DNA from 2 places in the Kitasatospora sp. NPDC004723 genome. Region 2 is predicted to be linked to the other one. Evidence: riboswitches for the same ligand, from Rfam matches in the RefSeq annotation. Region 2 holds a riboswitch; the other holds the start of a gene.
The links. A riboswitch is a leader RNA that binds a small molecule or an ion and turns the genes downstream of it on or off. The one in region 2 is predicted to bind glycine.

Region 1 (10,608 bases), on a different contig from region 2:
CGGGCGCGCGTTGGCCCGCATCCACAGCGCCACCGGGTCGTACTCGTCCGCCATCGCGACCGTCGAGACCGCCAGCCCCTCCGGCGCGACCGCGATCGCCCGCTGCATCAGCGCCCGCACCGCCTCCACCGTGGGCGGCGAACTCTCGTACAGGTCCAGGCCGATCGCCAGGTACGGTTCGCCCACCGACGGCCGCACCCAGGCCCGGCGCAGCGCCCTCACCGCGCGCACCTCGACCGCCTGGCGCTCCAGCAGCGCGAAGAACTGCTGCGCCGGCACCTGCGGCTCGCTCAGCTTCAGCGGCCCGGCCGGCAGCCGGTCCAGGCCCGCGGCGACCCGGCGCAGGTCCGCCCACGGCACGCCCACCCCGCCGCCCGGGGCGTGCGGGTTCAGCCACAGGCCCCACCGGGTCCGGTACAGCGAGGCCGCGATCTCCCGGCCGGAGATCACCTCGTGCGCCCGCGCCCAGCCGGACGCCGCCAGCTGCTCGGGCGAGGTGACGGCCGGCGCGTAGCCGTGGCCGCTGATCTCCATGTTCCCGTACTGGGCGTCCGCGCTGCCCGGCGTGCCGTGCCAGAGCAGCATCCAGACCCGGCCCTCGGCGAGCGCGTGCAGCATCGTCTCGTAGGCCTCGTAGCGCTCCGGCGCCACCTCGCGCAGCGCGCGCTCCAGCGCGCCCGGATCCGGGCGTCCGGTGGGCGCCTGGCCCCAGGGCCCCGGTGCACCGCCAGCTACCGATCCCGCACTCATGCGCCCACCTCGCTGCGCTTCTTCGTTCCTCGTCCGTCACCGGCGGCCCGGCGGCCGTCAGCACGCACCCTATGGGGCGGCCACCGACCGCCGCCACGCCACCGTGCCAGGGTCCGCACCGCCTCCCCGCCCGCACCCCGTCCGACGGCTGCCGGACGGACGGCCGGGGCCGGGTCAGCCCCGCACGTAGAAGGGCGCGACCCGGTTCACCAACCAGTCGACCACCGGATCGTCCGCGAGGTCGAGCAGTACGAGGTGGACGCCTCCGGGAAGCGGTGCGGTTCCCAGTGCGCGGCCCAATCCCTCGTTCACCGCAGCCGGGTCGGCGGGGGCCCCCGGATCCAGCTGGACGCCCACGAACATCACGGTCGGCTCGCCCTCGACGCTCGCCAGCGCCCGCCGGGCGGTCAGCACTCCCGGCAGCGCCGCGAGTTCCGCGCGGCAGGCGGCCAGGAACGCCTCCGGGTCCTCCCCCGGCACCGGCTCGCGCAGCGCCACCCGGCCGCCGCCCGGAGCCTGCACGGCGTCCGGGGCGTCGGCCCAGCGGTCCTCGCGCGGCCCGCGGCGCAGCTCCGCCACGCCCTCCGGCGGCACCGGGATGCCCACCGCCGCCTCGGGGTTGACGGCGATGCCCACGCCCAGCGGCAGACCACGGGCGAACTCCCACACCGGGGCGACCGCGAACGCCATCCCGGGAGCCTGCTGGACGAACACCTCCTGCGAGGAGAACACCGGGACATAGGGGTCGCCGGCCAGTTCGATCGTCGGCAGGTCCAGCGACTGCCCCTGCGGGCCGCCGCCCGACGGCAGCGGGATCCACACCTGGCTGCGCGCCAGCACCTCGATCACCCGCGGGGTCGCACCGGGGTCGCCGAGCGCGGCGGTGAGCACCTGCTCCAGCTCGTTGGCCGGCCACGCGCCTCCCGGCGGCGCCGACTCGGCCCCGTCCCACCCCTGCTGCTCCACCGGGTACCCCATGCGCCGCCGTACCGTCCTCTGCTCGCCGATGCCCGCAGCCTAGCGTTTCGGCACCCCGCCCCGGGCCGCCAGGCCCGACGTGACGCAACCCCCTCTCCCCTTGTCCCGGCGGACGTGCCATGATGTGCGCGTCTGCGGTGGCATCCACCCAGGCCCCGCCAACTCCATACCGGCCGCTCGAACCCGCGCGGGAGAGTCCGGAGTGCCCCGTCCAGGCGGCACAGCCGGCGCCGAAGGAGCAAGTCCTCCCCGGAATCTCTCAGGCACCCCTACCGCACGGGTTAGGCACATCTGGAAAGCGGCGTACGGCCCTGCCGTCCGCCCACCCACGGTGCAAGCCGCCATGCTGTTCCCCTACAGGGCAGTGGACGGTGAAGCTCTCAGGTACGACGACAGATGGGGAGACCCAGCCGCCGCATGCCCGCGCGCAGGGTCCGCCGCCCCCGAGACAGGGCCGGTCCCGGCGCGCGCACCCCTGAGTGCCCCGACCGAGGAGTTCCTGGCCATGTCGTCCCTCCGCCTCACCGCGCTCGACGCGCTGCACCGCGCCCTCGGCGCCACCATGACCGACTTCGCCGGCTGGGACATGCCGCTGCGCTACGGCAGCGAGCGCGAGGAGCACCTCGCCGTCCGCACCAAGGCCGGCCTGTTCGACCTCTCCCACATGGGCGAGATCACCGTCACCGGCCCGCAGGCCGGCGAGATGCTGGACCACGCCCTGGTCGGCTTCGTCTCCGCGCTCGGCGTGCTGCGCGCCCGCTACACCATGATCTGCGCCGAGGACGGCGGCATCCTGGACGACCTGATCGTCTACCGCCTGCGCGAGGACGCCTTCCTGGTCGTCGCCAACGCCTCCAACGCCCAGCTGGTGCTGGACGAGCTGATCGCCCGTGCCAAGGGCTTCAACGCCGTCGTCTCCGACGACCGCGACGCCTACGCGCTGATCGCCGTGCAGGGCCCGGAGTCCACCGGGATCCTGGCCGACACCACCGAGGCCGACCTGCCCGGCCTGAAGTACTACGCGATCCTCCCGGCCCAGGTGGCCGGCCGCGACGTGCTGCTCGCCCGCACCGGCTACACCGGCGAGGACGGCTTCGAGATCTTCTGCAACCCGGGCGACGCCGAGCACATCTGGCAGGCGCTGACCGAGGCCGGCACCGGGCGCGGTCTGATCCCCTGCGGCCTGTCCTGCCGCGACACGCTGCGCCTGGAGGCCGGCATGCCGCTGTACGGCCACGAGCTGTCCACCGACCTGACCCCGTTCGACGCGGGCCTGGGCCGGGTCGTCCGCTTCGACAAGACCACCAACGAGGGCGCCTTCGTCGGCCGCAAGGCCCTGGAGCGGGCCGCCGCCGAGGCCGAGGCCAAGGCGCCGCGGGTGCTGGTCGGCCTGGTCTCCGAGGGCAAGCGCGTGCCGCGCGCCGAGTACACCGTGGTCTCCACCGACGGCGAGGCGATCGGCCGGATCACCTCCGGCGCGCCCTCCCCCACGCTGGAGAAGCCGATCGCGATGGCCTACGTGGACGCGGCCCACGCCGCCCCCGGCACCACCGTCGCGGTGGACGTGCGCGGCAAGCACGAGCCGGTCCAGGTCGTGGCGCTGCCGTTCTACAAGCGCGCCCGCTGACGCCCCTCCCCCACCGGTTTCCCGCTGTTCCCCACGCGAGGCAGGTCCGCGCGCCGGGCCGCTTCGTCGTACCCGCTTCCCATCCTGGAGAATGACGCCATGAGCAACCCCCAGCACCTGCAGTACACCGACGAGCACGAGTGGCTGACCACCTCCGAGGCCGGTGAGGTCGCCACGATCGGCATCACCAAGCACGCCGCCGACGCCCTCGGCGACATCGTGTACGTGCAGCTCCCCGAGGTCGGCGACACCGTGACCGCCGGCGAGACCTGTGGCGAGCTGGAGTCGACCAAGTCGGTCAGCGACCTGTTCTCGCCGGTGACCGGTGAGGTCACCGAGGTCAACGAGGCCGTCTCCGACGACAACAGCCTGGTCAACAGCGAGCCGTTCGAGGGTGGCTGGCTGTTCAAGGTCCGCATCGAGTCGACCGGCAAGCTGCTGACCGCCGACGAGTACACCGCGCTCACCAACCCCTCGGCCTGAGCCACCGCCGGGGCGGCCGTCGCACCACGGCCGCCCCGCTGCCGGCCCCCCTCTGCCCCGCCTCCTCCCGGGAAGACCCCACCATGACGGTTCTGAACCAGTCCCTGCACGCCCTCGACCCGGAGATCGCCGCCGCGGTCGACGCCGAGCTGCACCGCCAGCAGACCACCCTGGAGATGATCGCCTCCGAGAACTTCGCCCCGGTGGCGGTCATGGAGGCCCAGGGCTCGGTGCTGACCAACAAGTACGCCGAGGGCTACCCCGGTCGCCGCTACTACGGCGGCTGCGAGCACGTCGACGTGGTCGAGCAGATCGCGATCGACCGCATCAAGGCGCTGTTCGGCGCCGAGCACGCCAACGTCCAGCCGCACTCCGGCGCGCAGGCCAACGCCGCCGCGATGTTCGCGCTGATCAAGCCGGGCGACACCATCCTGGGCCTGAACCTGGCCCACGGCGGCCACCTGACCCACGGCATGAAGATCAACTTCTCCGGCAAGCTCTACAACGTGGTGCCGTACCACGTGGACGACAAGACCAGCCAGGTCGACATGGCCGAGGTCGAGCGCCTCGCCAAGGAGCACCGCCCGCAGCTGATCATCGCCGGCTGGTCCGCCTACCCGCGCCAGCTCGACTTCGCCGAGTTCCGCCGGATCGCCGACGAGGTCGGCGCGCTGCTGATGGTCGACATGGCGCACTTCGCCGGCCTGGTCGCCGCGGGCCTGCACCCCAACCCGGTGCCGTTCGCGGACGTGGTCACCACCACCACCCACAAGACCCTGGGCGGCCCGCGCGGCGGCGTCATCCTCTCCAAGGCCGAGCACGCCAAGAAGATCAACTCCGCGGTCTTCCCCGGCCAGCAGGGCGGCCCGCTGGAGCACGTCATCGCCGGCAAGGCCGTCGCCTTCAAGGTCGCCGCCTCGGAGGAGTTCAAGGAGCGCCAGCAGCGCACCCTGGACGGCGCCCGGATCCTCGCCGAGCGCCTGCTGCAGGCCGACGTCACCGAGGCCGGCGTCTCCGTGCTGTCCGGCGGCACCGACGTGCACCTCGTCCTGGTCGACCTGCGCAACAGCCGGCTCGACGGCCAGCAGGCCGAGGACCGTCTGCACGAGGTCGGCATCACCGTCAACCGCAACGCCATCCCGAACGACCCGCGCCCGCCGATGGTCACCTCCGGCCTGCGGATCGGCACCCCGGCGCTCGCCACCCGCGGCTTCCAGGCCGAGGACTTCCGCGAGGTCGCCGACATCATCGCCGAGGCCCTGAAGCCGGCCTTCGACGAGGGCACCGCCGAGGCGCTCAAGGCCCGGGTCACCGCCCTGGCCGAGAAGTACCCGCTCTACCCCAACCTGTAGGTCCCGCCGTTCGGCGGCCGGTGACCGGGCTCACCCCGCCCGGACACCGGGGATTCCGGGGCACCGCGCACACTGGAGAGTGCGCGCGGTGCCCCGACCCGTGTCAGCCGCCCGCCCTCGCCCGACCCACCCTCCCGCCACCGCCGTCCTCCCCTCCCTGCCGGCACCACCCACGAGACCAGACAAGGACGTCCCTCCGTGGCCATCAGCGTCTTCGACCTCTTCTCCATCGGCATCGGTCCCTCCAGCTCCCACACCGTCGGGCCGATGCGCGCAGCCCGGATGTTCGCCCGCCGCCTGAAGTCGGAGGGCCTGCTGACCGAGGTGACGGCCGTCCGCGCCGAGCTGTACGGCTCGCTCGGCGCCACCGGCCACGGCCACGGCACCCCGAAGGCGGTGCTGCTGGGCCTGGAGAACGCCTCCCCGCGCACCATCGACGTCGACCAGGCCGACCGCGACGTCGAGCGGATCACCGCCGAGAAGCGGATCCACCTGCTCGGCGTGCACGCCATCGACTTCGACCCCGACACCCAACTGGTGCTGCACCGGCGCCGCTCGCTGCCGTACCACGCCAACGGCATGACGCTGTGGGCCTTCCGGGCCGACGGCTCGACCGTGCTGGAGAAGACCTACTACTCGGTCGGCGGCGGCTTCGTCGTCGACGAGGACGCGATCGGCGCGGACCGGGTCAAGCCCGACGACACCGCACTGAAGTACCCCTTCCGCACCGGCGAGGAACTGCTGCGGCTCACCCGGGAGACCGGCCTGTCGATCTCCGGCCTGATGCTGGAGAACGAGAAGGCCTGGCGCACCGAGGAGGAGATCCGCGCCGGCCTGCTGGAGATCTGGCGGGTCATGCAGGAGTGCGTCCGGGCCGGCATGTCCCGCGAGGGCATACTCCCCGGCGGCCTCAAGGTGCGCCGCCGCGCCGCCGCGGCCGCCCGCGCGCTGCGCGCCGAGGGCATCGGCCCGGCCAACGCGATGGAGTGGGTGACCCTCTACGCGATGGCGGTCAACGAGGAGAACGCCTCCGGCCGCCGGGTGGTCACCGCCCCGACCAACGGCGCGGCCGGCATCATCCCCGCCGTCCTGCACTACTACCTGAACTTCATCCCGGGCGCCGACGAGGACGGCATCGTCCGCTTCCTGCTCTCCGCCGGCGCGATCGGCATGCTCTTCAAGGAGAACGCCTCCATCTCCGGCGCCGAGGTCGGCTGCCAGGGCGAGGTCGGCTCCGCCTGCTCGATGGCCGCCAGCGGCCTCGCCGAGGTCCTCGGCGGCAGCCCGGAGCAGGTCGAGAACGCCGCCGAGATCGGCATCGAGCACAACCTCGGCCTCACCTGCGACCCGGTCGGCGGCCTGGTCCAGATCCCCTGCATCGAGCGCAACGGCATGGCGTCGGTCAAGGCCGTCACCGCCGCCCGGATGGCCCTGCGCGGCGACGGCCGCCACCACGTCTCCCTCGACAAGGCGATCAAGACCATGAAGGAGACCGGCGCCGACATGAAGATCAAGTACAAGGAGACCTCGCGCGGCGGCCTCGCCGTCAACGTCATCGAGTGCTGATCCCGCACCCGGCCGGTACGGCGCCCCTGCCCTCCCGGCGGGGGCGCCGCCGTTTCCGGACTCAGAACTCCTCGGGGTAGGCGTCCGTCCGCACGATCCGGGCGACGTAGAAGCCGGGCCCGTGCGGGGTCCCGGTCGCGTGGTACTGGACCAGCCCGAGATCGTGGGCCAGCGGAGCGGTGTAGGCGCCGGGGAGCCCGGGAACGGCCTCGGCGTGGTCGGGATGCGGGCCGCCGTCCAGCGTCTCGCGCAGGCCCACCAGGAACGCGGCGATCGCCGAGACGACGTCCGGTGGTGTCACCGCGAAATCGAACACCGCCTCGACCTGGGGTGACAGCACGATCGGGTCGTGTTCCTCGTCGCCGTCGTACGGATCGTCCCAGTCACTCACGGGCGCTCTCGCTCGCGCAGGACGGCGGAGAGGGCCCGGCCGGGGGCGGCACCCTGCTGGACCTCGGCGTGGGTGCGGGCGGTCGCCGGGTCGCCGTAGAGCTCCAGCCGGAGCCGCCAGCGGCGCAGCACGCCGGCGATCTCGTGTTCGTCCGCCGAGCCCATGTCCCGGTAGAAGGCCATCCGTTGGGATGGCGGCAACGCGGCCCCGATCTCGTCCTGAGTGCGCGGACGGGTGCGATGCGGTTCCACCGGCTGTGCGGTCATCGGTCCTCCTGCTGCGGTGGCGGTCGACCGGACTCCACTGTAGTCACCACGGGACGTGCGACGGTCGGACTACTCACTCGCCCGGGTGAACCACACCCGGAGGGCCCGTCCCCAGTTCCGGCCGACTGCCATCGTGGCCGCAACACCACTCCCACGAGCCCCCGGAGCGCGGATGAAGCACACCCGAACCGGTGTCCGCACCCTCACCACCCTGCTGCTGGCCGCCGTCCTCGGCGCGGCCGCCACCACCCCCGCCGCGGCCCGCGCCGCGCTGCCGGACGCCACCGACGCGGCCTTCGCCGACGACTGCCTGCGCGCCCACAACGAGTACCGCGCCCGGCACGGCGTCCCGGCGCTGGCCCTGGACCCCGCCGTCCAGGAGTACGCGAAGAGCCGCGCCGCCCGGCTGTCGACGTACGAGCGCCTCTCCGGCGGCCACGCCGGGCTCGACCCCGCGTACGGCGAGAACCAGTCCTGGTTCGCCTCCAGCACCCCCGACCGCGCCGGCTGCCGCCGGGCCGTCGACGCCTGGTACGCGCAGGCCGGGAACTACGACTACGGCAACCCCGGCTACTCCGCCGCGACCGGCCTGTTCACCCAGGTGGTCTGGAAGTCCTCCACCCGCCTCGGCTGCGCCCGCGCCTACGGCCGCGGCGACACCTGGTACGAGACCTACGTCGTCTGCGACTACAACCCGCCGGGCAACGTCTCGCCCGAGTACGCCGCCAACGTCCTGCCGCCGCGCGGCTGACCCGGGCCGGCTCCGGCCCGCGGGCGAGCCCGCCCGCGGCCGTCAGCCGGCGGACATGCGGCGGTGGAGTTCGTCCAGCGAGGGGTTCTCCAGGTGGGTCAGGAAGACCCACACATGGCCCGAGGGGTCCCTGAGGATGGCGGTGCGGTCGCCGTGGAACATGTCCGTCGGCGGCTGGAGGACCTCCGCGCCGGCGGCCTCGGCGCGCTCGGCGAGGGCGTCGACGTCGGGGACGAAGACGTGCAGGGCGACGCTGGTTCCGCCGAGCGCGGTCGGGGCGGCGAACGGGGCGCTGTCGCCGGTGTCGCCCAGCATCAGGACGGACTGCCCGATGCTGATCTCCGCGTGCAGGATGCCGCCGCCGGGCGCGTCGAGCCGGAAGTCCTCACGCGCCCCGAAGGCCTTCACGTAGAAGTCGATCGCGGCGGCGGCGTCGCCGACCATGATGTGCGGGACGACCGCGTAGCGGTAGCGGTCGGGAACGACGCTGTCGGTGCCGGTCATGACGGATCCCCTCGATGGACGCCGCCGGCCGATCACCGGCGGTCTGAAGAGGACCGTAGGAGCTGAAGTCGGCTTCAGGTCAAGGGCCGCGGGCCGAGAACGGCGGCGAGCAGGCCCGGGAAGGCCGCGTCCGCCTCCGCCCGCCGCCCGCCGCCCGCCGCCCGCCGCCCGCCGCCCGCCGCAGGGACATGATCCGGACCTGCCGTTTCGGGAGAATCGAAATGATCAAGGAGTCCCGCGATGCCCGCTCTCCGGACCCCGTGCGAGCCTGGCCGCCGAGCATGGAAAATAGTGTCGATCATGAATAATCTCAGGCGCCGGCATGAACCTATGCAAATTCCCAAGGTGAACTAAGTTACAAACCTTGAAATCGAAGCCGCCTGGTTTGCCCACATGCTGAGATCCGTGCGATAGTCGAGTTGTCCGACGGCGGGCGCCAGCGACTGGCGCGCGCCCTGGGCGACGATGACTTCGGCCGGCCCGACCTGGCACGGCCGACACCCATCGCGCGGCACGCACCCCCTTGGCCGGCGCGATGACCTGCAGGGGCCCCCAGCCACCGGACCACGGTGAATTCGGGGGCCCCGCGTGTTTTCCCGGACCGCCCAGGGCCCTCCCGGACCATCCCGGCCCCTCCCGGACCGGATGGCTCAGACCGCCCGGTCGCGGACCTTCAGCTCGAACCAGACGCCCTTGCCGCGCGGCAGCAGGTCGGCGCCCCAGCGGTCCGCCAGGTCGTCGACCACCTGGAGCCCGCGCCCGCGCTCGTTGGCCGGCAGCGGCTCCGCCAGGATCATGCACGGCAGCGCCCGCGAGGAGTCCCGCACCTCCACCCGGACCCAGCCCGGCTTGCGCGCCACGTGCAGTCCGATGGTCCGACCGGCAGCATGCCGCAGCGCATTGGCGACGAGCTCGCTGGTGAGTAACTCGCCGACCTCCAGGTGCTGGTGCAGGTCCCAGTTCTCCAGGGCCGCGAGCACCAGCCGCCGCGCCAACGGGCCGGTGGCCGGCCGGGACGGCAACCGCACCTCGCGCGGCGCCTCCCGGTCGCACAGCTTCCCGACGTACAACTGCTCCAGCTCGTCGGAGCTGAGCCGCTCCAGGGCCGCGAGGGCGTCCTGGAACGGTGCCCACGACGCGTCAGCGACCAAGCTGGATCCCGGAAGTGATGACTGATCTGTTTCGCCCCAACCCGCCATGCGCCCCATCATTGCGGAACGCAAGCGGCCGCGTACGGACAATGAGCAAACGATCACGGGTGTTTCGGCATATGCCGCGTGCAACCCGAACCCGCGTTCGGGCAGGTCCGGGTCACGGCGGGCCGCGGGTGGGCGGGCGCTGCGGCTACCAGGCGCTCCAGTCGAGGTTCCAGCCACTGAGGCCGTTGTCCGGCGCCACCTGGCCGCGGCTGGAGTTCTGCACGGTGACGACGTCCCCGATCAGCGAGCCGTCGTAGAACTTGCCCGCCGAGGTGCCCGAGCCGCCGCCGTTGACGTCCTTCAGGCCCACGCAGCCATGGCTGACGTTGTCCTTGCCGAAGGCGTCGCTCCAGTAGTTGCCGTGCACATAGGTGCCCGAGTCGGTGAGCCGCATGGAGTGCGGGACCTGGAGGTCGTAGGGGTCGCCGGTCATCCCGGGCAGGGTGCTGGACTGCATCCGCACCACACCCTCCTTGGACATGACGACCATGGTGCCGTTCCAGGTCGGGTGCTCCGTCGAGCCGGAGGTGATCTCGACGACCGAGCTCTGACCGCCCTGGACCACCGTCATCCGGTGCGTCTTCGCGTCAACCGTCGAAATCTGGGATCGCCCGATAGTGAAGGGCTCGTCCCGGTCGACTCCCCCGTAGACGCCCGGGGCGATCTCCACGCTCTTCAGCCGGTACTGGACGGTGACCTTCGTCCCCGGGTTCCAGTACTTCTCGGGACGGAAGTCCAGCC
Region 2 (10,608 bases):
CGGCGCCGGCGGGCGGCCGTCGGCGGACCGGAGCGATCATCCTTCCACAGCGCGCCCGGCGGGCCCGGGGGTCCTACCCCACCGGCCAGGTGTGCACCGGCTCGCCGCCGCGCATGTGCTCCATGTACCGCCGGGTCATCGCCGCCAGCGCGGCCGACCGGTCCATCCCGTACTGCTCGCGCAGCCGGTGGAAGGTCGCGACCTGCCAGGACGCCCCGTTGACGCGGCGCAGACAGCGCTGCTCGATGATGCCGAGGTAGCGGTCCCGGTCGGCCGGCTCCACACCCCACGCGTCCAGGCCCTGGTAGGCCATCGGGAGCAGTTCGTTGAGCACCAGGTCGACGGCGGAAACGGTGGTCAGCCCGCCGCCGCGCCCGGCCCGGCCCTGCCGCGGCCACTGGAACACCGCGTCGACGCCGTACCGGGCCGCCTGCTGGAAGTTCTCGTCGGCCCGCTCGAACGGCAGCCTGGTCCAGATCGGCCGGGGCTGCTCTGCCAGCACCCGCACCACGCCGTAGTAGAACGCCGCGTTGGCGAGCGTGTCGGCCACGGTCGGCCCGGCGGGCAGCGCCCGGTTCTCCACCCGCAGGTGCGGCACCCCGCCGCTGACGTCGTAGACCGGCCGGTTCCAGCGGTAGATGGTGCCGTTGTGCAGCCGCATCTCGGCCAGCCGCGGCACACCGCCGGAGGCCAGCACCTTGGCCGGGTCCTCGTCGTCGCAGATCGGCAGCAGCGCCGGGAAGTACCGCAGGTTCTCCTCGAACAGGTCGTACGCCGAGTCCACCCAGCGCTCGCCGAACCAGGTGATCGGGCGCACGCCCTGCGCCTTGAGCTCCGCCGAACGGGTGTCACAGGCCTGCTGGAAGAGCACCGGCCGGGTCTCCCGCCACAGCTCCCGCCCGAACAGGAACGGCGAGTTGGCGCCGAGCGCGAGCTGCGGCCCGCAGATCGCCTGGGCGGCGTTCCACACCGAGGAGAACCGCTGCGGCGTCACCTGGAGGTGCAGCTGGAGCGAGGTCGCGGCGGCCTCGGCCACCATGGTGATCGACTCCAGCTGGAGGTGTTCGACGCCCTCGATGTCCAGCGTGATGTCCTCGCCGCGGGCGGCCAGGATCTGGTCGCTGAGCAGGCTGTAGCGCTGGTTGTGGGACATCGCGTCGAGCCCGGTGTGGTCGAGCTCCAGGGTCGGCAGGATGCCCACCATCACGATCCGCGCACCGGCCTCGGCGGCCCGCCGGTCGGCGTACTTCAGCCCGGTGTCGAGCTCCTCGCGCAGCTCCTCGAAGACGTGCCCGAAGAGCCGGTGCGGCGCGATGTTGACCTCGATGTTGAAGCGGCCGAGCTCGGTCTGGAAGTCGGCGGAGCCGATCGAGGTGAGCACCTGGGCGTTGTTCAGCAACGGCAGGCCCTGCTCGTCGGCGAGGTTGAGCTCGATCTCCACGCCCAGGACGCCCTTGGGACGGTCGAAGCGGTCCTCGCGCAGCATCCGGCCGAGCGCGTCCAGGCAGGACTGGAGCTTGCGCCGGTACATCTGCCGGTCCGAAAGGTCCGCCCGGGTCGCCACGACCTTCTCGCCCATGGTCTCCTCCTCAAGAGCCGGCCGGCCCCCGACCGTGCAAGCATCATGCCCACCCCGAAGATCGATACCCGAAAGCTTCGATTGGCTTGCATTGCAAGGAAACTGATGCTGTTTCAGCGCATCTGCCGACTTGCCCGGCGCCACCGCCTGTGATAAACAGGTCACCCTGTGCACCTGTTCGAGTAGAATTCGCACTGCGCCACGGCCCGACCGCCCATCGCCGCGAGATCCGGCGACAACGGCCGCGCCGGCACCGCGATCCTGCCCAACCGGACAAGGCCCAGGTCCCGTCACCGCCGACGCACCAGCCATGCCGGTATGCCGCACTCGCACGCCGATCTCGCACGGAGAGGCGACCTTGCCATGACTCTGCAGACCCCCCAGCCCCCGCCCAGTGCCCTGCGCGCGGTTCTCGCCGCGCTCGACTCGGAGACCGCGCTGCGCCAACCCGCCGCCGCCGCGCTGCGTCATCCGACCGGGCCGCTCCTCCCCGCGCACCCGCTAGCCGTCCACGTCCTGGAGGGGCCGCGGGCCGAACTCGCCGCCGCCCGGCGGACGGGGTGGCGCTTCCTCATCAAGGACGGCACCGAGGTGGCCGCCGCCGCCGAAGTGGTGCAGGGGGCGGAGGGCCACACCTTCTCCCACTTCACCGCCGGTCCGTACCTGGACTCCACGCTCCGGGCGCTGCGCGAGGCCTGGCAGCTCGCCCAGTCCGCCCGGTTCCGCTGCCAGCCGCGGCTGCTGACCTTCCCCGGTCAGTACGCGACGGCCCTGTGGCTGCACAGCCCGGACGGCGCCCCCGGCACCGACCTGCTGATCCCGCTGGCCCCGGCACCGATGGGCGTCACCGCGCACCGCGCCCACCCGGCCGTCGAACTGCTGCCGCTGCTGGCCCGCACGCCGGTCGCCCGGACCACGATCGACCCCCGTCCGCTGCTGCTCGGCGCGACGGACTCCGCCCGGCTCGCCTCCGGGGCGCACTGAGGGCCGGCCCGCGGAACCCCCGCCCGACCCGTCCTGCGACCCGTCGCCCGACCCACCGTCACTCGGACGGCCGATCCGGACGGGTCATCCGGCATGGCCCTTCCGGGTCGTCCGCCGGATGGCCCGTCCGGTGCCGCCGACGGCCCCCGACCACCTGAACGGGTGATCTCTGCCCGGGGGTTGTGGCGCATGTCACGAAATCGCTGCGCTCGCGCCCCCGGATGCCGACACTGGGAACCAGCGTGGAAGGACCTCCTGTCCTACCCACATGAGCGCCGGTCCACACCTGGCCCGGCGCCCGGACAGAATCCGACCACCGCGGCGACGCCCGCCGGCCACCGGCGACACCGCGTCACGGGGAGGATCGCAGAGCGAAGCGAGGGTACGCGTATGTGCCAGCACCGTCCTGAGTGCCCGTCGGCCGAGTCCGAGGACCGCGAGGCCGCCGTCCCGGTGGCCTGTCACCCGGAGCAGGGGTGGAGCCTGCTCTGCAACGGCGTCCTGCTGTTCGAGGACACCGGTGAACTGCTGCCCGACGGCCGGGTGATCGCCCCGCGCCGTCCGGCCGCGAGCGCGGTCTGAGCCGCCGGGACGCCGCAGGGGAACGAGCGCGACGGGCAGGGCCCCGGCGGACGGATCCGCCGGGGCCCTGCCGTGTGCCGTGCACCGGTCGGGTGCCGGACGCCCTGCGTGTCAGACGCCGTACTCGTCCAGCGGCGGGCAGGAGCAGACCAGGTTGCGGTCGCCGTACGCGCCGTCGATGCGGCTGACCGGGGGCCAGTACTTGTCCGCCGGGTTCACGCCGGCCGGGAAGACCGCCTCCTGACGGGTGTAGCCGTGCGCCCAGTCGCCGGCCAGCTCGGCCGCGGTGTGCGGGGCGTTGTGCAGCGGGTTGTCCTCCGCCGCCCACTCGCCCGAACCGACCTTGTCGATCTCGGCCCGGATCTCGATCATCGCGTCGCAGAAGCGGTCGATCTCGTAGAGGTCCTCGGACTCGGTCGGCTCGATCATCAGCGTGCCGGCCACCGGGAACGACATGGTCGGCGCGTGGAAGCCGTAGTCGATCAGGCGCTTGGCGATGTCGTCCACCGTCACGCCGGTGTCCTTGGTGAGCGGGCGCAGGTCGATGATGCACTCGTGCGCCACCAGGCCGCCGGGGCCGGTGTAGAGCACCGGGAAGTGCGGGGCCAGCCGCTTGGCGATGTAGTTGGCGTTCAGCACCGCGACCTGGGTGGCGCGCTTGAGGCCCTCGCCGCCCATCAGCCGGACGTACGACCAGGAGATCGGCAGGATGCCCGCCGAGCCCCACGGGGCGGCCGAGATCGGGCCGACACCGGTGGCCGGACCGGCCTCCGCCTGGAGCGGGTGGTTGGGCAGGTACGGCGCGAGGTGCTCGCGCACCGCCACCGGGCCGACGCCCGGGCCGCCGCCGCCGTGCGGGATGCAGAAGGTCTTGTGCAGGTTCAGGTGCGAGACGTCCGCGCCGAACTTGCCCGGCTTGGCCAGGCCGACCAGCGCGTTCAGGTTGGCGCCGTCGACGTACACCTGGCCGCCGGCCTCGTGCACCAGGCCGCAGATCTCGGTGATCTGGGTCTCGTACACGCCGTGGGTGGACGGGTAGGTGACCATCAGCACGGCGAGGCTGTCGCGGTGCTGCTCGATCTTGGCCTTCAGGTCCTCGACGTCGACGTCGCCGTCGACCAGGGTCTTGACCACGACCACGCGCATGCCGGCCATCACCGCGGAGGCGGCGTTGGTGCCGTGCGCGGAGGACGGGATGAGGCAGACGTCGCGCTGGGTGTCGCCGTTGGCGTGGTGGTAGGCGCGCACGGCCAGCAGGCCGGCCAGCTCGCCCTGGGAACCGGCGTTCGGCTGGATGGAGACGGCGTCGTAGCCGGTCACCTCGACCAGCTGCCGCTCCAGACCGCGGATCAGGGTGAGGAAGCCCTCGGCCTGGTCGACCGGGGCGAAGGGGTGCAGCTGGCCGAACTCCGGCCAGGTCACCGACTCCATCTCGGTGGTCGCGTTGAGCTTCATGGTGCAGGAGCCCAGCGGGATCATGCCGCGGTCCAGCGCGTAGTCCCGGTCCGACAGGCGGCGCAGGTAGCGCAGCATGGCGGTCTCCGAGCGGTGGCTGTGGAAGACCGGGTGGGTGAGGTACTCGTCCTCGCGCAGCAGCGCGGCGGGCAGCGCGTCGGCGCCCTCCGCGACCTCGACGCCCTCGACGCCGAACGCGGCCCAGACGCCCGCCAGGTGCTCGCGGGTGGTGGTCTCGTCGGTGGAGACCGAGATCCGGTCCGCGCCGTCCTGGAAGACGTTGATGCCGTTGGCGCGGGCGGCGGCGGCGATCTCCGCGGCGCGGCCGGGGACGACCGCGGTGACGGTGTCGAAGAACTCGCCGTGCAGCAGCTCGACGCCGCCGGCCCGCAGGCCCTCGGCGAGCGCGGCGGCGTAGCGGTGGGTGCGGCGGGCGATGTCGGCCAGGCCGTCCGGGCCGTGGTAGACGGCGTACATCGAGGCCATCACGGCGAGCAGCACCTGGGCGGTGCAGATGTTGCTGGTGGCCTTCTCGCGGCGGATGTGCTGCTCGCGGGTCTGCAGGGCCAGCCGGTAGGCGCGGTTGCCGTCGGCGTCGACCGAGACACCGACCAGGCGGCCGGGCAGCGAGCGGGCGTACTCGGCGCGCACCGCGAGGTAGCCGGCGTGCGGGCCGCCGAAGCCCATCGGCACGCCGAAGCGCTGGGAGGTGCCGCAGGCGATGTCGGCACCGAGCTCGGCCGGCGACTTCAGCAGGGTGAGGGCGAGCAGGTCGGCGGCGACGGCGACGATCGCGCCCAGGCCGTGGGCCTGCTCGATCAGCGGGGCGAGGTCGCGGACCACGCCGGTGGCGCCGGGGTACTGGAGCAGCACGCCGAAGACGCCGCGCTCGGCGATCTCGGCCGGGATGCCCTCGGACAGGTCGGCGACGACCACCTCGACGCCGGTCGGCACGGCGCGGGTGTTGATCACCGCGACGGTCTGCGGCAGGGTCTCGGCGTCGACCAGGAAGACACCGCCCTTGACCTTGGTGACGCGGCGGGCCAGGGCCATCGCCTCGGCGGCCGCGGTGCCCTCGTCCAGCAGGGAGGAGCCGGAGGTGGGCAGGCCGGTCAGGTCGGAGACCAGGGTCTGGAAGTTGAGCAGCGCCTCCAGGCGGCCCTGCGAGATCTCCGGCTGGTACGGCGTGTACGCGGTGTACCAGGCCGGGTTCTCCATGACGTTGCGCAGGATCACCGGCGGGGTGAAGGTGCCGTAGTAGCCCAGGCCGATCATCGACGTGAGCACGGTGTTGCGGCCGGCCAGCTCGCGCAGCTCGGCGAGGACCTGGGCCTCGCTGCGCCCGGCGGGCAGGTCGAGCGCGGTGATCGAGCGGATGGCCTCGGGGACGGCGGCGGTGGCCAGCTCGTCCAGCGAGGCGTACCCGACCTGGGCCAGCATCTTCTCCTGCGCGGCGGCGTCGGGGCCGATGTGGCGGTTCTCGAAGGGGCTGGCCTGTTCGAGCTCGGTGAGGGTCGCGGGGGTCGTGGGGCGTCCCGAGTTCGGCTGGGCGTTCATGGTGGTCGAGGCCTCCTGGTCACGGACCGGCGGGGGTGCGCACGCCCGGCGCCCCGCCGCTGCGGACAACAGCGGAGCGGCCCGGTCGGACGAACCCGACAGGCCTCCCCCTCTGTCATCGGGACCTGAGAGCTTCGCCCGCGCGGAGCGCCGTGGGACGCCCCGCCGGCTTGCACCGTCGGTGAGGGTGGGGTCCGCCGGCTCCCTCGCCCGCGATCCTGCCCTGCTTTCCAGAGTGACCTATCCCGCACGGTACGGATGCCTGAGAGATTCCGGGGAGGAGTTGCTCCTTCGGCGCCACGACCAGCGGCTTCCGCTGTCGAGGACTCTCCCGAGCGGGCTCGGCGGTCGCGCCCAGGGTACCAGCGGGAGGCACCGCGATCACGGGTGCGTCAGGTCCTTCGGCGACTTCACCGCTGTCGGCGGCCGTGCCCCGGTCGGCGCAGCCCCGGGCCCGTCCGGCCGCATCCCGCTCGCGCGCGCCCGTTTGATGGCTTTTGGTGTGAAGTGGCGCTGTCCTGCGGGCGTTTCCGCGAGCTCACCGCACTGGAGGAAAAGAGTGCAGACCGACATCGACCCCCGGGACCTCATCGGCCACAAGGCGGTGGACCGCAACGGGGACAAGATCGGCACCATCGACGAGGTGTACCTGGACGACTCCACCGGCCGTCCCGAGTGGGCCGCCGTCCGGACCGGCATCTTCGGCCGCGACGCCTTCGTCCCCCTGACCACGAGCGAGTTCTCCGGCGACGAGCTGCGGGTGCCGTACGACAAGTCCCTGGTGAAGGAGTCACCGGACTTCGGCGTGGGCCAGCACCTGTCGCCCGCCCAGGAGCTCCAGCTCTACCGCTACTACGGGCTGGACACCCCGGCGGAGGGCCGGCCGTCGGTGCCGGGCGAGGGCCCGTCGGAGAAGCCGGCCGACCTCGACTTCGGCACCACCGCGGGCACCGGCCCCACCGCCGCGCCCGCGAGCCCGCCCGTCCCGAACGGGACGGGGGCCCCGAACGGGACGGCCGCCACCAACGGGACGGGAGCGGTCGGCGGCACCGACGCCTCGCGCCCGGCCAAGCAGCTCACCTTCCACCGGGCGGCCGACCTCGACAAGCCGGCCGACGCCACGCCCGAGACCCGGGTGCGGACCTTCACCGCTCCCCCGGCCGCGCCCACCGCGCCCCACCCCGCCACCGAACCGCAGCCGCGCCCCGCGCGGCGGCCCGAGACCGGCCCGTCCGCCTCCTCCCCCACCGGCCCGCTGGAGATCACCTGCCGCGAGGAGCGCCTCGACGTCACCACCGAGTGGCACGTGATCGGCACCGCGAAGCTGCGCAAGTACGTGACCAGCGAGCAGGTGGAGCGCCGGATCCCGGTGGTCCGCGAGCGGGTCCGGGTCGAACGGGTGCCGGTCGGCGAGGCCGAGCGGGCCGCGCTCGACGAGAAGGAGATCGCCGAGGCGGTGGAGGAGGTCACCCTGCGCGAGGAGCGTCCGGTGGTCCGCAAGTACCTGGCGCCGGTCGAACGGGTCCGGCTGGTGGTCGAGCGGTACACCACCGAGGAGGTCGTCCGCGAGGAGCTGCGGCGCGAGCAGGTCGAGGTCCACGACAACGCCGCGGCCACGCCGGCCTTCCCGACCTCGCCGCCGCCCGCCGCGCCGGCCCCGGCCCGGCCCGCTCCGGACCGCCCGCTCGTCTGACGGCGGACTCCCGCTCCGCCCTGCCGCAGGACCCCGGCCGCCCCCGGCCGGGGTCCTTCCTTTTTACCAAGGCTTAACCAATGAATATTTGACACACTGAAGTATCCCCCTGCATGGTTACTTCAGTTCATTCACTATGTACGGGAGGAAGCAACCGTGAGTGAGGCACCACAGCCCACCACCGCGGCCGAGAAGCAGAGCAGCGCCCGGGTCCTGCCGGCCCTCATCCTGGCGATGCTGTCGTTCAGCGTGGTGCAGACCGCGGTCGTCCCGATCCTGCCCTCGCTCGCCAAGGAACTGAGCGTCTCCGGCTCCAGCATCACCTGGCTGATGACGGCCAACCTGCTGTCGGCCGCCGTGCTGACCCCCCTGCTGGGCCGCTTCGGCGACCTGCGCGGGCGCAAGCCGATGCTGCTGATCTCGCTCGGCGGCCTGGTCGCGGGCTCCGCCCTCGCGGTCTCCACCCACTCCTTCACCTGGCTGGTCGTCGCCCGCGTGCTGCAGGGCGCCGGCGGTGGCGTGCTGCCGCTCGCCATCAGCATCGTCCGCGACGAACTGCCCAAGCAGAAGGTCACCGGCGGCGTCGCCGCCATCAGCGCCTCGATGGGTGTCGGCAGCGGCCTCGGCCTGGTCGCCACCGGCCTGCTGCTGGAGCACTGGAGCTACAAGTCGATCTTCTGGATGGGCCTGGTCTTCGGTCTGATCGCGGTCGCCCTGGTCGCACTGCGGGTGCCCACCGACCCGGTCACCGACAAGGACGGCGGCGCCGACCCGCTCGGCGCGATCGCCCTCGCCGGCTGGCTCTCCGCCCTGCTGGTCGCCGTCAGCCAGGGCAACCACTGGGGCTGGACCTCCACCAAGACCCTCGGCCTGTTCGCCGTCGCCGCCGTGGTCGCCCTGATCTGGGGCGTCATCGAGGTCAAGGTCGCGCACCCGCTGGTCGACATGAAGATGATGTCGCGCCCCGCCGTCGCCTTCACCAACCTGGCCGGCCTGCTGATCGGCTTCGGCATGTACGGCTCCTTCATGGTCATCAGCAACTTCGCCCAGACCCCGGAGAAGCTCGCCCACTACGGCTTCACCGCCACCGTGCTGCACGCCGGCGTGATGCTGCTGCCCTCCGCCCTCGGCTCGATGGTCGCCGCCCCGCTCGGCGCACTGCTGATCGCCCGCCGCGGCCCGCGCCTGCCGCTGGTCCTCGGCGGCGTCCTCGGCGCCGTCTCGATGGCCTACCTGGCCCTGCGGCACAGCCACGAGGGCGACATCTACCTCTCCTCGGCGATCTTCGGCCTCGGCATCGGCCTCGCCTTCTCGGCGATGCCCGCCTACATCAACGGCGCCGTCCCGGCCGAGCAGAGCGGCATCGCCAACGGCATGAACGCCGTGCTGCGCACCGTCGGCGGCGCGATCGGCACCGCCGTCATGGCCGCCGTCCTCACCGGCGACACCATGAAGCTGCCGATCCCGGTCTCGCTGCCCACCCTGGACGCCTACCGGCACGCCTTCTGGACAGCCGCCGTGGTCTGCGCCGTGGCCGGCGCCGTCCCGTTCCTCATCCGCTCCGTCAAGCCGGTCACCAGCGTGACCACCGGCAGCCCGGCGGCGGACCTGACCTCCGGCCGGGAGCCGGTGAAGACCGACGCCTGACGAGGCGTCCGGCCCCGCGCCCAGGGACAGGGCGCGGGGACCGGACCCGGACGGTCGCCGAGGGCATCGCGACCGTCCGAGGCCCGGAACGCACGCGGCCCCACCCGGCCCCCCTGCCGGGTGGGGCCGCTTCGCGTCTAAGCGTCGTCCTCCCGCTCCTCCGTCGCGCCCGGCCAGCCCTCGCGCAGCGGCAGCGGCCGGGCCGGCTCCAGCGCGGGATCCTCGATCGCGAAGGTCCGCACCCGCCCCGGCCCGCTCCACGGCGTCTCGAAGCGCACCGTCACCCGCCCCACCCCGCTGCCCTGCACCCACCCCGGCCCGAGCTCCGCGTGGTGGACGTCCTGCCCCGGCAGCCAGCGCCGCACCGCCACGGCCTCCTCCTCGACCGCCTCCGGCTCCTCCTCGGCCCCGGCCCCGGCGGCCTCGGCCTCCTCCCGGACGGCCTGCGCGAACAGGTCCTCCTGGGTGTAGTCGGCCAGCTGCGCCACCCCCACGCCCAGCAGCCGCACCCCGCCCGTGATGTCCACCTGCGCGGCCAGCCGCCGGGCGGTCTCGACGATCACCGCCTCCTCGTCCGTCGGACCGCGCAGCGTCTCCGAGCGGGTCAGCGTGGAGAAGTCGAAACGCCGGACCTTCAGCACCACCGTGCGACCCGAGCGCCCCGCCCCGCGCAGCCGCCGCACACAGCGCAGCGCCAGCGCCTCCACCTCGCGCAGCACCCGGTCCCGGTCCGCCAGGTCCACCTCGAAGGTGTCCTCCACCGAGACCGACTTGGCGTCCTGGTCCGCCACCACCGGCCGGTCGTCCAGGCCTATCGACATCTGGTGGACGCCGGCCCCGTGCGCCCTGCCCAGCAGTTGCACCAGCTCCGGTTCCCCCGCCTCGGCGAGCTCGGCCACCGTGTTCAGCCCCGCCCGGCGCAGCACCTGCTCGGTGGCCGGGCCGATCCCCGGCAGCGCCCGCACCGGCATCGGCCCCAGCACCGCCCGCTCCTGCCCCGGCTCGATCAGCACCAGCCCGTCCGGCTTGGCCTGCTCGGAGGCGATCTTGGCCATCAGCTTCGAGCCCGCCGCCCCGACCGAGGCGGTCAGCCCGGTGCGCCGCTCGATGT

Region 1: linked by a shared signal. The riboswitch ahead of gcvT (glycine cleavage system aminomethyltransferase GcvT) and the one ahead of gcvP (aminomethyl-transferring glycine dehydrogenase) in region 2 are both predicted to bind glycine.

Annotation. Positions count from the first base shown of each region.
Region 1 is NZ_JBEXJT010000047.1:457-11,064, forward strand. It holds gene ABZW10_RS31430 (enhanced serine sensitivity protein SseB C-terminal domain-containing protein) at 1-618, opposite strand, end outside; gene ABZW10_RS31435 (enhanced serine sensitivity protein SseB) at 925-1,728, opposite strand; glycine riboswitch at 1,907-2,013, shown strand; gene gcvT (glycine cleavage system aminomethyltransferase GcvT) at 2,234-3,355, shown strand; gene gcvH (glycine cleavage system protein GcvH) at 3,455-3,838, shown strand; gene glyA (serine hydroxymethyltransferase) at 3,922-5,190, shown strand; gene ABZW10_RS31455 (L-serine ammonia-lyase) at 5,389-6,756, shown strand; gene ABZW10_RS31460 (hypothetical protein) at 6,818-7,147, opposite strand; gene ABZW10_RS31465 (hypothetical protein) at 7,144-7,413, opposite strand; gene ABZW10_RS31470 (CAP family protein) at 7,586-8,164, shown strand; gene ABZW10_RS31475 (VOC family protein) at 8,207-8,668, opposite strand; gene ABZW10_RS31480 (ATP-binding protein) at 9,319-9,819, opposite strand; gene ABZW10_RS31485 (Ig-like domain-containing protein) at 10,013-10,608, opposite strand, start outside.
Region 2 is NZ_JBEXJT010000025.1:97,051-107,658, forward strand. It holds gene ABZW10_RS23295 (glutamate--cysteine ligase) at 74-1,579, opposite strand; gene ABZW10_RS23300 (hypothetical protein) at 1,943-2,563, shown strand; gene ABZW10_RS23305 (DUF5999 family protein) at 2,954-3,145, shown strand; gene gcvP (aminomethyl-transferring glycine dehydrogenase) at 3,257-6,157, opposite strand; glycine riboswitch at 6,398-6,501, opposite strand; gene ABZW10_RS23315 (DUF2382 domain-containing protein) at 6,717-7,850, shown strand; gene ABZW10_RS23320 (MFS transporter) at 8,007-9,497, shown strand; gene ABZW10_RS23325 (DNA polymerase IV) at 9,635-10,608, opposite strand, start outside.